3 regions of the Comamonas sp. C11 genome follow, and region 2 is predicted to be linked to each of the others. Evidence: riboswitches for the same ligand, from Rfam matches in the RefSeq annotation. Region 2 holds a riboswitch; each other region holds the start of a gene.

Region 1 (3,303 bases), 540 kb from region 2:
GGCTGGCACCATGCATCAGCAGCGATCGTGCTACCTCGATATGGTTGGCCGCCGTGGCCAGCAGCAAGGGGGTATTGCCCCGGGCATCCTGCACGTCGACAGGCGCGTTGTCAGCCAGCAGATTGCGCACCGTCACGGCATCGCCCTGCGCGGCAGCGGCCAGCAATTGCTGGCCCAGCATCTGCAGGTCCCCGGCTTTTGCCGCCGCAGCGGCAGGTGTTGCAGCCGAAGCATTCGCCGACGCCCTACTCTGGCAGGCGGTCAGCAGCGTCGCTGCTGCCAGAGCCGTCAATGCAAGCGTCAATCGGGTAGTCAACGAGGCGCTCCCATGGGCGCGGACTGGCTGGTTCATGGCATTCCTTTATGGCTGTCGGGTGTTCAGCCCCTGTCAGCTTTCTACAGGAACTATAGCTAGCCACGCAAGTCCGATGAGGGTTACAGCCTGTTTTCAATCGATAAAGGAGAATCTGCCCCGTGCCTTGTAACCGCTGGATCCGCACCGCCGCCACTTCAAGCCTGATCGCGCTGGGCGCGCTCACCGCCGGCCTGCTGCCGGCCCTCACACAAGCCCAGGAATTTGTCAGCATCAAGGGCAAGACCGTGAATGTGCGCGAGCAGCCCAACACCCGCTCCGCGACCCTCTGGGAACTGAGCAAGGGCTACCCGCTGCAAGTCACCCAGCGCAAGGGCCAGTGGCTGCGCGTCAAGGACTATGAGTCCACGCTGGGCTGGGTCCACGCCCCGCTGACCAGCAAGAGCCCGCATATGGTGGTGACGGCGCGCACGGCCAATCTGCGCTCCGGCCCTGGCCAGAAGCACAACCGGGTAGGCAAGCTGGAGCAGCATGAGGTGCTGCAGACGCTGAAAAAGCAAGGCAGCTGGGCCCAGGTCCAGCGCAGCAACGGCCAGAGCGGCTGGGTGGCCAAGAATCTGGTCTGGGGCTGGTAATCCCCGAGCCCGGGCCCACCAAAGCCAAAGGCCTGCAGCAGCAGGCCTTTTTTGCGGGCGTCGGCAATCAGCCTTCGACGATCAGCTGTGCACGCGGCGCATAGCCATGATTGAGGGGGCCGTGGCCCTGGCCCGTATAGACCTCGGCTCCCGCCTCGATGGCGCCCAGAATATAGCGGCGCGCCTCGGTCACTGCGGCCTCCAGCTCCAGCCCCTGGGCCAGGAAAGATGCAATCGCCGACGACAGCGTGCAACCCGTGCCATGGCCGTTATGGGTGACGATGCGCTGCGACTGCAGGCGCAGATAGTCGCCTGCCTGCCGGCCTTGCCGGCCCAGCACATCCATGACCAGATCGCCGCTCAGATGCCCACCCTTGAGCAACACCGCCGGCGCCCCCATGGCCAGCAGATCGGCCACGGCCGCATCCAGCGCTCCAATGCCGTCGATGTTGCGACCCAGCAGCAAAGCTGCTTCATCCAGATTAGGGGTAATCACCGTCGCCAGAGGGAACAGCTCCTGGACCAGTGCCTGAGCCGTCTCGGGAACGATCAGGCGATCGCCGCTGGTGGCCACCATCACGGGGTCCAGCACCACGTTCCTGATCCCGTGGCGACGAATCGCATCCGCCACCACACTCACCACATCGGGGGTTGCCAGCATGCCGATCTTGACGGCATCGACGCCTATGTCCTGCACAACGGCATCGATCTGGCCGCGCACGGTATCCAGCGGAATGCCGTGAATGCCCGTCACGCCCAGCGTGTTCTGCACGGTGATGGCCGTGATTGCCGTCATGCCGTAGCAGCCCAGAGCCGCGCAGGTCTTGAGGTCGGCCTGGATGCCGGCGCCACCGCCGCTGTCCGAGCCGGCGATGGAGAGCACGCGTGCATAGCGCTTTTTTGCGGCGCCGGGGATGGAGGATGAAGCAATCACAGTCATGGCAAAAATTATCGCCCATGCGCATGGTCAATGCGCGCAGTTTGCGGTTGTGCTGTAATGTCCAACGGACGAAACAGGGGTGTCCCGCAGGCAAGCAGCCTGCGTGGACTGAGAAACACCCTGGGGCCGCGACAGCCACCGGCTGCGCACCAGAGCACCATCCGTGCCCTGTGCCCCCTGCACCCGATCCAGGTCATGCTGGCGTGGGGAGTTTCACAAGCCGCAAGGCATGCCGCGTTTTGTCCTGCACATGGCCCTGTTCCTGTGTCCGGATGGAAAACGATTTGCACATGTCATTGCTACAAGCTTCTTCAAAGATCGCAATTCTCGGCGGCGGCCTCATGGGCCGTCTGCTGTCGCTGGCCCTGGCCCAGCGCGGTCATGCCATCGACCTCTATGACGCCCACGGCCCGCTAGGCGATGGCGCAGCCGCGCGCGTGGCGGCCGCCATGCTGGCTCCGCTGGCCGAGTCGGCCATTACCGAGCCCGGCGTGGTGCGCATGGGCCAGCATGGGCTCAAGCGCTGGCCCGAGCTGATAGCCCAGCTTGAGCAGCACGTGTTCCTGCAGCAAAACGGCACGCTGATTCTCTGGCACCGTCAGGACCAGGGCGACGCGGCGCGCTTTTTCGGCCTGCTGGAGAAAAACCGGCGCATCAACCCCAGCCTGCCGGCCATGCAGGAGAAGACCGGCGCGGCACTGCAGGACTGCGAGCCCGCGCTGCAGGGACGCTTCAACCAGGCCGTCTATCTGCCCGGCGAAGGCCAGCTGGACAACCGCCAGCTGCTGACGGCGCTGGTCGACAAGCTCACCGCGCTGGGTGTGAAGCTGCACTGGGACAGCCCACGCGAAATCAGCGACTTCCGCCCCGGCGAGGCTGGCCAGCCGGACTTCGTGTTCGACTGCCGGGGCCTGGGGGCCCGCACCCAGTGGAAGCAGCTGCGCGGCATTCGCGGCGAGGTGGTGCGCATCCATGCGCCCGAAGTCACGCTGCAGCGGCCCACACGCCTGATCCATCCACGCTACCCCATCTATATCGCGCCCAAGGAAGATCATCTGTTCGTGATTGGCGCGACCGAAATCGAGTCCGACGATATGTCGCCAGCCAGCGTGCGCTCCACGCTGGAGCTGCTGAGCGCGGCCTATACCGTTCACTCCGGCTTTGCCGAAGGCCGCATAGTGGAGATCGCCACCCAGTGCCGCCCCACCCTGCCCGATAATCTGCCCGCCGTGCGTCTGCTGACTCCACGTGTCATGGAAGTCAACGGCCTCTACCGTCACGGCTTCATGATCTCGCCCGCCATGCTGGACGTGGTGCTGGAGCTGCTGGACCACAATGACTCGCCACTGGCGCGCGAGTTCGATGTCGCCGTGCATCGTGGCTGAACTGCGAGCCCGAACTTTGGCGCACAGCAC
Region 2 (3,303 bases):
AGATCAGCAACCATGAACTGCTGTATGTGCTGTCCAGCCGCATCATCGGCCGTGACATGCGCCAGGTCTTTGCCCACTACGGCATTCCGCTCAGCAGCACTGCGCTGGACTCGATTGCCGCCCACGGCATGCCCCAGCTCAGCCCCGAGTTCTATGCCATGGTGCCCGGCCAAGGCAACCAACTGGAGCGCGGCCAGTGGCTGAACTTGGCAGGCGGCGTCCCCGCCTACCCCTTCTGATACTCGCGTATCTCGGCACAAAAAAAGGCAAGCCCTCAAGGCTTGCCTTTTGTATTTTGATAGCTATCAGCGCTTATCAGATAAGCGCTAGAGCCCTATTCAACCTTTAATCAACGCGCCGTGGTATCGGTCGAGGCGTTGACAATGGGGATATAGAAGTCGCCGCCCGCCTTGTTGAACTCGCCGGCCTTGGCCTGCATGCCTGCGACCAGTGCCTGCTCTTCGGCAATGCCCTTGGCGGCAGCAAAATCGCGCACTTCCTGGGTGATTTTCATGGAGCAGAACTTGGGTCCGCACATGGAGCAGAAATGGGCCACCTTGGCGCTGTCCTTGGGCAGGGTCTCGTCGTGGTAGGCCTGGGCCGTGTCGGGGTCCAGGCCCAGGTTGAACTGGTCCTGCCAGCGGAAGTCGAAGCGCGCCTGAGACAGCGCATCGTCACGCGAGCGCGCGCCCGGATGGCCCTTGGCGACATCGGCGGCATGGGCCGCAATCTTGTACGCGATGATGCCCTGCTTGACGTCGTCGCGGTCGGGCAGGCCCAGATGCTCCTTGGGCGTGACATAGCACAGCATGGCCGTGCCGAACCAGCCGATCATGGCCGCACCGATGGCCGAAGCGATATGGTCGTAGCCAGGGGCGATGTCTATGGTCAGCGGGCCCAGGGTGTAGAACGGAGCCTCGTGGCAGTGCTTGAGCTGCTCGGTCATGTTCTGCTGGATCATGTGCATGGGCACATGGCCCGGGCCTTCGATCATGGTCTGCACATCGTGCTTCCAGGCGATCTGCGTCAGCTCGCCCAGCGTGGCCAGTTCGGCAAACTGTGCTTCGTCGTTGGCGTCCGAAGCGCAGCCGGGACGCAGGCCGTCGCCCAGCGAGAAGCTGACGTCGTACTGCTTCATGATGTCGCAGATGTCTTCGAAATGCTCGTAGAGGAAGCTTTCGCGATGATGGGCCATGCACCACTTGGCCATGATGGAGCCGCCACGCGAGACGATGCCGGTGCGACGCTGCGCCGTGAGGTGGATATAGGCCAGGCGCACCCCGGCGTGGATGGTGAAGTAGTCCACGCCCTGCTCTGCCTGCTCGATCAGCGTGTCGCGGAAGATGGGCCAGGTCAAGTCTTCGGCAATGCCGCCGACCTTCTCCAGCGCCTGGTAGATGGGCACGGTGCCGATGGGCACGGGCGAGTTGCGCACAATCCAGTCGCGTGTGGTGTGGATGTTCTTGCCGGTGGACAGATCCATGACATTGTCCGCCCCCCAGCGAATGGCCCAGACCAGCTTTTCCACCTCTTCCTCGATGCTGGAGGTCACGGCCGAATTGCCGATGTTGGCGTTGATCTTGACCTTGAAATTGCGGCCTATGGCCATGGGCTCGATTTCAGGATGGTTGATATTGGCCGGAATGATGGCGCGGCCGCGCGCCACTTCGTCGCGCACGAATTCGGGTGTGATGATCTTCGGGATCGATGCGCCCAGGCTGTTGCCGGCCAGGCGCAGCTCGCGCGCCGCGTCCTGCTGGTACTGCGCCATCCATTCGCGGCGGCCGTTCTCGCGCAGGGCCACATACTCCATCTCGGGCGTGATGATGCCGCGCTTGGCATAGTGCATCTGGGTCACGTTCTGGCCGGATTTGGCACGGCGTGGCTGGCGCTGCAGCGCGGCCGCCTCGGCACGCAGCTGGGCCACGCGCGCATCTTCCTCACCGCGCTTGCCGCCGTCGTCCAGCGCCACGCGCTGGCGACCCACATAGTATTCGCTGTCGCCGCGCGCTTCGATCCAGGCACCGCGCACACTGGGCAGGCCCTGGCGCACGTCGATCTGCACGGCGGGGTCGGTATAGGGGCCCGAGGTGTCGTAGACGCTGACCTGCTCTCCATTGGTGAGCGCAATATCGCGCACCGGCACACGCAGCTGCGGATGCAGCGCGCCGCTCAGATAGCTCTTGGTCGATGACGGAAACGGCTGGCGCGACTGGGCCAGCAGCTCGGCAAAACGAGCGGCATCGGGGGCATGGCCTGCAGCAGGCGTGAAAATGGAATCAGGGGCGTTCATCGCAGTCTCCTCAAAGCGGTTGAAATGCATCAAACGCTCCGTGGAATGCGGCCCTGCTCTGATCTTGCCCTGCACTGGCCCGGTCCCGAATGGGTGTCCGGCCTATGCCGCTGAGTTCTGCAACTTCAGCCCTGACCTCCACGCACCGGGCTGCCCGAAAAAGACAAAACCCCAGTGCGCGAGGCGCCTGGGGTTTGCTGTGCCCATGGTTTTCAGGGCTGGCACTGATGCCGGCTGTCCTGTCCATCCATCGGCCCTGCGTCAGGGTCCCGCTCTTCTTCCGCCGGTATGAACCGGATCAAGTTCGTCGGGTTCGCCTGCACTGTTTTCACAGTGACTGGCATCTCAGCGCTTTTGCACACCCCGGAGCTGTACGCAGTATAGGCTGGTTTTGCCGCAATTTGCGCACCATTGAAGCTGTTTAACTATCCTGACCCTCAAGCGCCTAATCCGCAGCCTCGTCTAGCCCTTTCAGCACCAGCCATTCATGGCTGGCCGCACGGCTTGCGCGCCACTGGTTGATAGGTGCGCTGACATCCTCGTAGCCCAGGGCAATGCCAAAGGCAATCTGGTAGCCATCCGGCAATGCCAGCTGTTCGATCAGCATATCGTTGTACATGCGCCAGAAGCCCTGGGCACAAGTGGCCAGACCTTTTTCCACGGCCAGCAGCATGAAGGACTGCAGATAGATGCCCAGATCCACCCATTGCGCATAGCCCATGCGTTCCTCCACGGCCACAAAAATGCCTACGGGCGCACCGAACATCTGGCCGTTCTTGGCCAGCTGGGCCAGACGTGCAGCCTTGTCCTCGCGGCCGATATTGATTGCGCGGTACAGATCTTCTCCGTTTTCAAAGCGGCGACTGCGGTAGGGCTCCCACAAACCGGGTGGATAGGACAGGCCGGGGCGCTGCACGGCCTCGGTCTGCCTGGCCTTGGCGCACAGATCCTTGAGCGCCTGTCCGCCCACGGCGGTCACACGCCAGGGTTGCATATTGCCGCCGGACGGC
Region 3 (3,303 bases), 1.7 Mb from region 2:
GTCCGCTGCGTTCTGGGCACGGTAGCCGTCGGTCAGAAAGCGGCTGGCGCTGATCACATAGCCAATCCCGTTGGCTTCGCCCTTGGCCTTGAGGCCCAGTCGCTTCTGGCCGTCGCTGCCCAGCGCAAAGCTGCTTTCCACCGAGGGCGCGCCCTCGCCGCGTTCGGTATAGGCATTGATCACGCCGCCCGAGGCATTGCCGTAGAGCGCGGAGTAGGGGCCGCGCAGAACTTCCACGCGCTCCAGCGAGGCGATATCGATATTGTTGGTCTGGCCCTGGCCATCGGGCATGGTGGAGGGGATGCCGCCCACATAGATCTGTATGCCGCGCACGCCGAAAGTGGAGCGCGCGCCAAAGCCGCGAATCGACAGCTGCAGGTCTTGCGCGTAGTTCTGGCGGTTCTGCAGCTGCAGGCCCGGAGCTGCGCTCAGGGATTCCGAGAGATTGACCTGCAGATTGCGCTCGCGCATGCGCTCGCCGTCGAGCACGGTGACGGATGCCGGGGTCTGCTCAAGCGCGGACTCCTGCAAGGTGCTGCGCACGGTGACTTCGGACAACTGGGGCAGGTCCGGCTGGGCGGCGGCTTGCTGGGCTGTTGCGGACTGTGCCGTTAGCAGCAGTCCGGCGGCGGCCACAGGCCAGCCTGCCAGATGACAAAGGCGCGAAAAATGCATGTGAATATCTCTGGGACTTGGGGCGGGCATTCAGTGCCCTGGATGGCTTGCAAGCTTTGCTGACGCCGTCCATCGCCACGACATGCCGCGCTTTCAGGCATGTCGTACCAGCACCATTGTCGGCGCCGCGGCAGGTTGCGTCTCAGACAGCTTGCGGAGCTGGGTCGATTGTATTTGGGCAGCAGTGTTTTGATGTTTTTGCCCTGGATGTCCTTCTTGTCCTTGCTGGAGCCTTACCCCAGGTTACAAGTGACGCGACTTTCATGCGGCAGCTCAGCCTCCTTGCAGCGATGCCGTTGGGGTAAGATGGCGCCGCGCTCCGGGGTGCACGCCAGTGCTGAGATCTACACCCGCGAACTTGACCCGGTTCATACCGGCGGAAGAAGAGCTTGCAAGCTGACCTCAGGGCAGTGCGTTCTCGCATGGTCAGCAAGCCTTCGGAGCATGATGTCCCCGCTCTCGAAGGAATTTCATGGACAAGGCCGCTTCGCTGGTCGCCGATCTGCTTGCTTTCATCGCAATGGATGACTGTACCGACGACCAGTTCAATCAACTCGCCCTGCGCCTTTTCGCCTACCAGTACGAATGCAATGCGCCGTTTCGCAGCTTTTGCCAGCGACGCGGCGCCACGCTGCGCAATGTCAGGAGCTGGCGCGATGTTCCGGCCGTGCCCATCGATGCCTTCAAGGCCATGGAACTGCGCAGCGAGCCGCCGTCGCCCGCCGAGCGCGTATTCATGACCAGCGGCACCACGGGCCGCGCCGCACGTGGACGTCATTTCCATCCGCAGCTCGAGGTCTACGACCTGTCCATGAAGCGCTATTTCTCCAGGCGTTTCATGCAGGGTCTGGAGCGCATGTCCATGGGCATTCTGTTTCCCGATGAGCAGGCCATGCCCAATTCCTCGCTGGCTCACTATCTGGCCTTGGCCCGGTCCGAATTCGGTTCGGCCGGCAGCCGCTACTACCTGAACTCGGAAGGGCTGGACATGCCGGCCCTGTGTGCCGCGCTGGCAGAGTCCGAGCGCAGCGGCCAGCCCTTTGCCCTGCTGGGCGCGAGCTTCAGCCTGGTCCATGTGATGGATGCCCTGCGTGCGCAGGGCCGCAGCTTTCGCCTGCCCGCAGGCAGCCGCGTGCTGGATACGGGTGGCTACAAGGGGCAGTCGCGCGAGCTGCCGCTCGAGCAGTTCTATGCCGAGCTTTCCCAGCTGCTGGGCGTGCCCCGCAGTCTGTGCATCAATATGTATGGCATGACGGAGCTGAGCACCCAGTTCTATGACGATGGCAATGCGGTGCTGCCTTCGGTCAAGTCCGGTCCGCACTGGATCCGTTCGCGTCTGGTCGAGCCGATCACCGGCAGGGACGTGGCAGCTGGTGAGCGCGGCATTCTGGTGCATTGCGATCTGGCCAACTACAACGCGGTGACCACCATCCTGACCGAGGATGTGGGCCTGTGGGCCGGCCAGCAGGAAAAAGACGGCTTTTTGCTGCTGGGGCGGGCCGAGGGTGCCGCAGCCAAGGGCTGCTCGCTGGCGGTTGAAGAGTTTGTGAAAGCTGCCGGCGCATGAGCGAGCAGCGCAAGCTACAGCGCATCAGGGCTGGCTATCTGCCTGGCCTCGGCGATGATGAAGTGCAGTGGCAGACGCTGGACTTCAAGTCTGGGAACGGCCGGGGGCTGGAAGTCTGCGTTCCCGTGCTGACGGCGCCGCAGATGCAGGCACTGGCCAGTCGTGTGCGTACAGCTGCGGCCATCCATCTGCGTCCCATGCCGGTGGCCGAGATCATCGATGCCGTCGATCGTGCGATGGCCCGTCTGCTGGATCGCAACGATATCTACCGCCAGCAGGCTGAAGCCTGGCTGCCCGTGGTCAGCGGCTATGACGCCGATATGGTGCGGTTGGGGCTGACAGGATTTTTCAAGACCTTTCGTGCGGCGCAGCTCAAGCGCTTTGTGGCCGAGGATTTTGCCAATCCGGCAGTACTCGATGGTTTTCAACCGACAGCCAAGGGCGGGGCCGTACGTGCTTTCGGCCCGGATCTGCTGGTGCATAGCTGGGCTGGCAACGTGCCTGCGCTGTCACTGTGGAGTCTGATCTGTGGCTTGCTGGTCAAGGCCCCTGCGATTGGCAAGCTGGCCAGTGCCGAGCCCTTGTTTGCGGGATGGTTTGCGCGCTTGCTGGCCGAGGTCCACCCGCCGCTGGCCGATTGCCTGGCCGTGGTGTGGTGGCGCGGTGCAGGTGGCGAAGAGGCCGACGCTCTCTATGCCCAGGCCGATACGGTGCTGGCCTATGGCGGCAACCAGACGCTGGATGCGCTGCGCCGTCGCCTGCCCGTGACGACGCGCTTTTTGCCCCATGGCCACAAGCTGGGCTTTGGCCTGATCGGCGCGCAGGCGCTGGATACGCTCAAGGCTCCGGCCATGGCAAGGCTGGCAGCCTGGGACGTGATGCGCTACGACCAGCAGGGCTGCTACTCGCCCCATGTGTTCTATGTACAGAGTGGAGCGCCGATCTCGCCGCGTGCTTTTGCCGACTATCTGGCGGCCGAGCTTGCCAATCTGCAGCGACGATTCGCACGCCGCGAGCTGGATCTGGAAGAAGGGGCGGCGCTGGCCCGCTGGCAGCAGAAC

What was found. A riboswitch is a leader RNA that binds a small molecule or an ion and turns the genes downstream of it on or off. The one in region 2 is predicted to bind thiamine pyrophosphate.
Region 1: another riboswitch for thiamine pyrophosphate. It lies ahead of NOX35_RS16695 (FAD-dependent oxidoreductase); the one in region 2 lies ahead of thiC (phosphomethylpyrimidine synthase ThiC).
Region 3: another riboswitch for thiamine pyrophosphate. It lies ahead of NOX35_RS11580 (long-chain fatty acid--CoA ligase); the one in region 2 lies ahead of thiC (phosphomethylpyrimidine synthase ThiC).

The regions. Positions count from the first base shown of each region.
Region 1 is NZ_CP101743.1:3,632,944-3,636,246, forward strand. Features, by position in the region: gene NOX35_RS16680 (ankyrin repeat domain-containing protein) at 1-352, opposite strand, end outside; gene NOX35_RS16685 (SH3 domain-containing protein) at 475-948, shown strand; gene thiD (bifunctional hydroxymethylpyrimidine kinase/phosphomethylpyrimidine kinase) at 1,016-1,888, opposite strand; TPP riboswitch at 1,954-2,115, shown strand; gene NOX35_RS16695 (FAD-dependent oxidoreductase) at 2,179-3,273, shown strand.
Region 2 is NZ_CP101743.1:4,175,967-4,179,269, forward strand. Features, by position in the region: gene NOX35_RS19100 (ImpA family metalloprotease) at 1-239, shown strand, start outside; gene thiC (phosphomethylpyrimidine synthase ThiC) at 350-2,293, opposite strand; TPP riboswitch at 2,552-2,669, opposite strand; gene NOX35_RS19110 (nitroreductase) at 2,739-3,303, opposite strand, start outside.
Region 3 is NZ_CP101743.1:2,521,377-2,524,679, forward strand. Features, by position in the region: gene NOX35_RS11575 (TonB-dependent receptor) at 1-675, opposite strand, end outside; TPP riboswitch at 986-1,077, shown strand; gene NOX35_RS11580 (long-chain fatty acid--CoA ligase) at 1,148-2,242, shown strand; gene NOX35_RS11585 (acyl-CoA reductase) at 2,239-3,303, shown strand, end outside.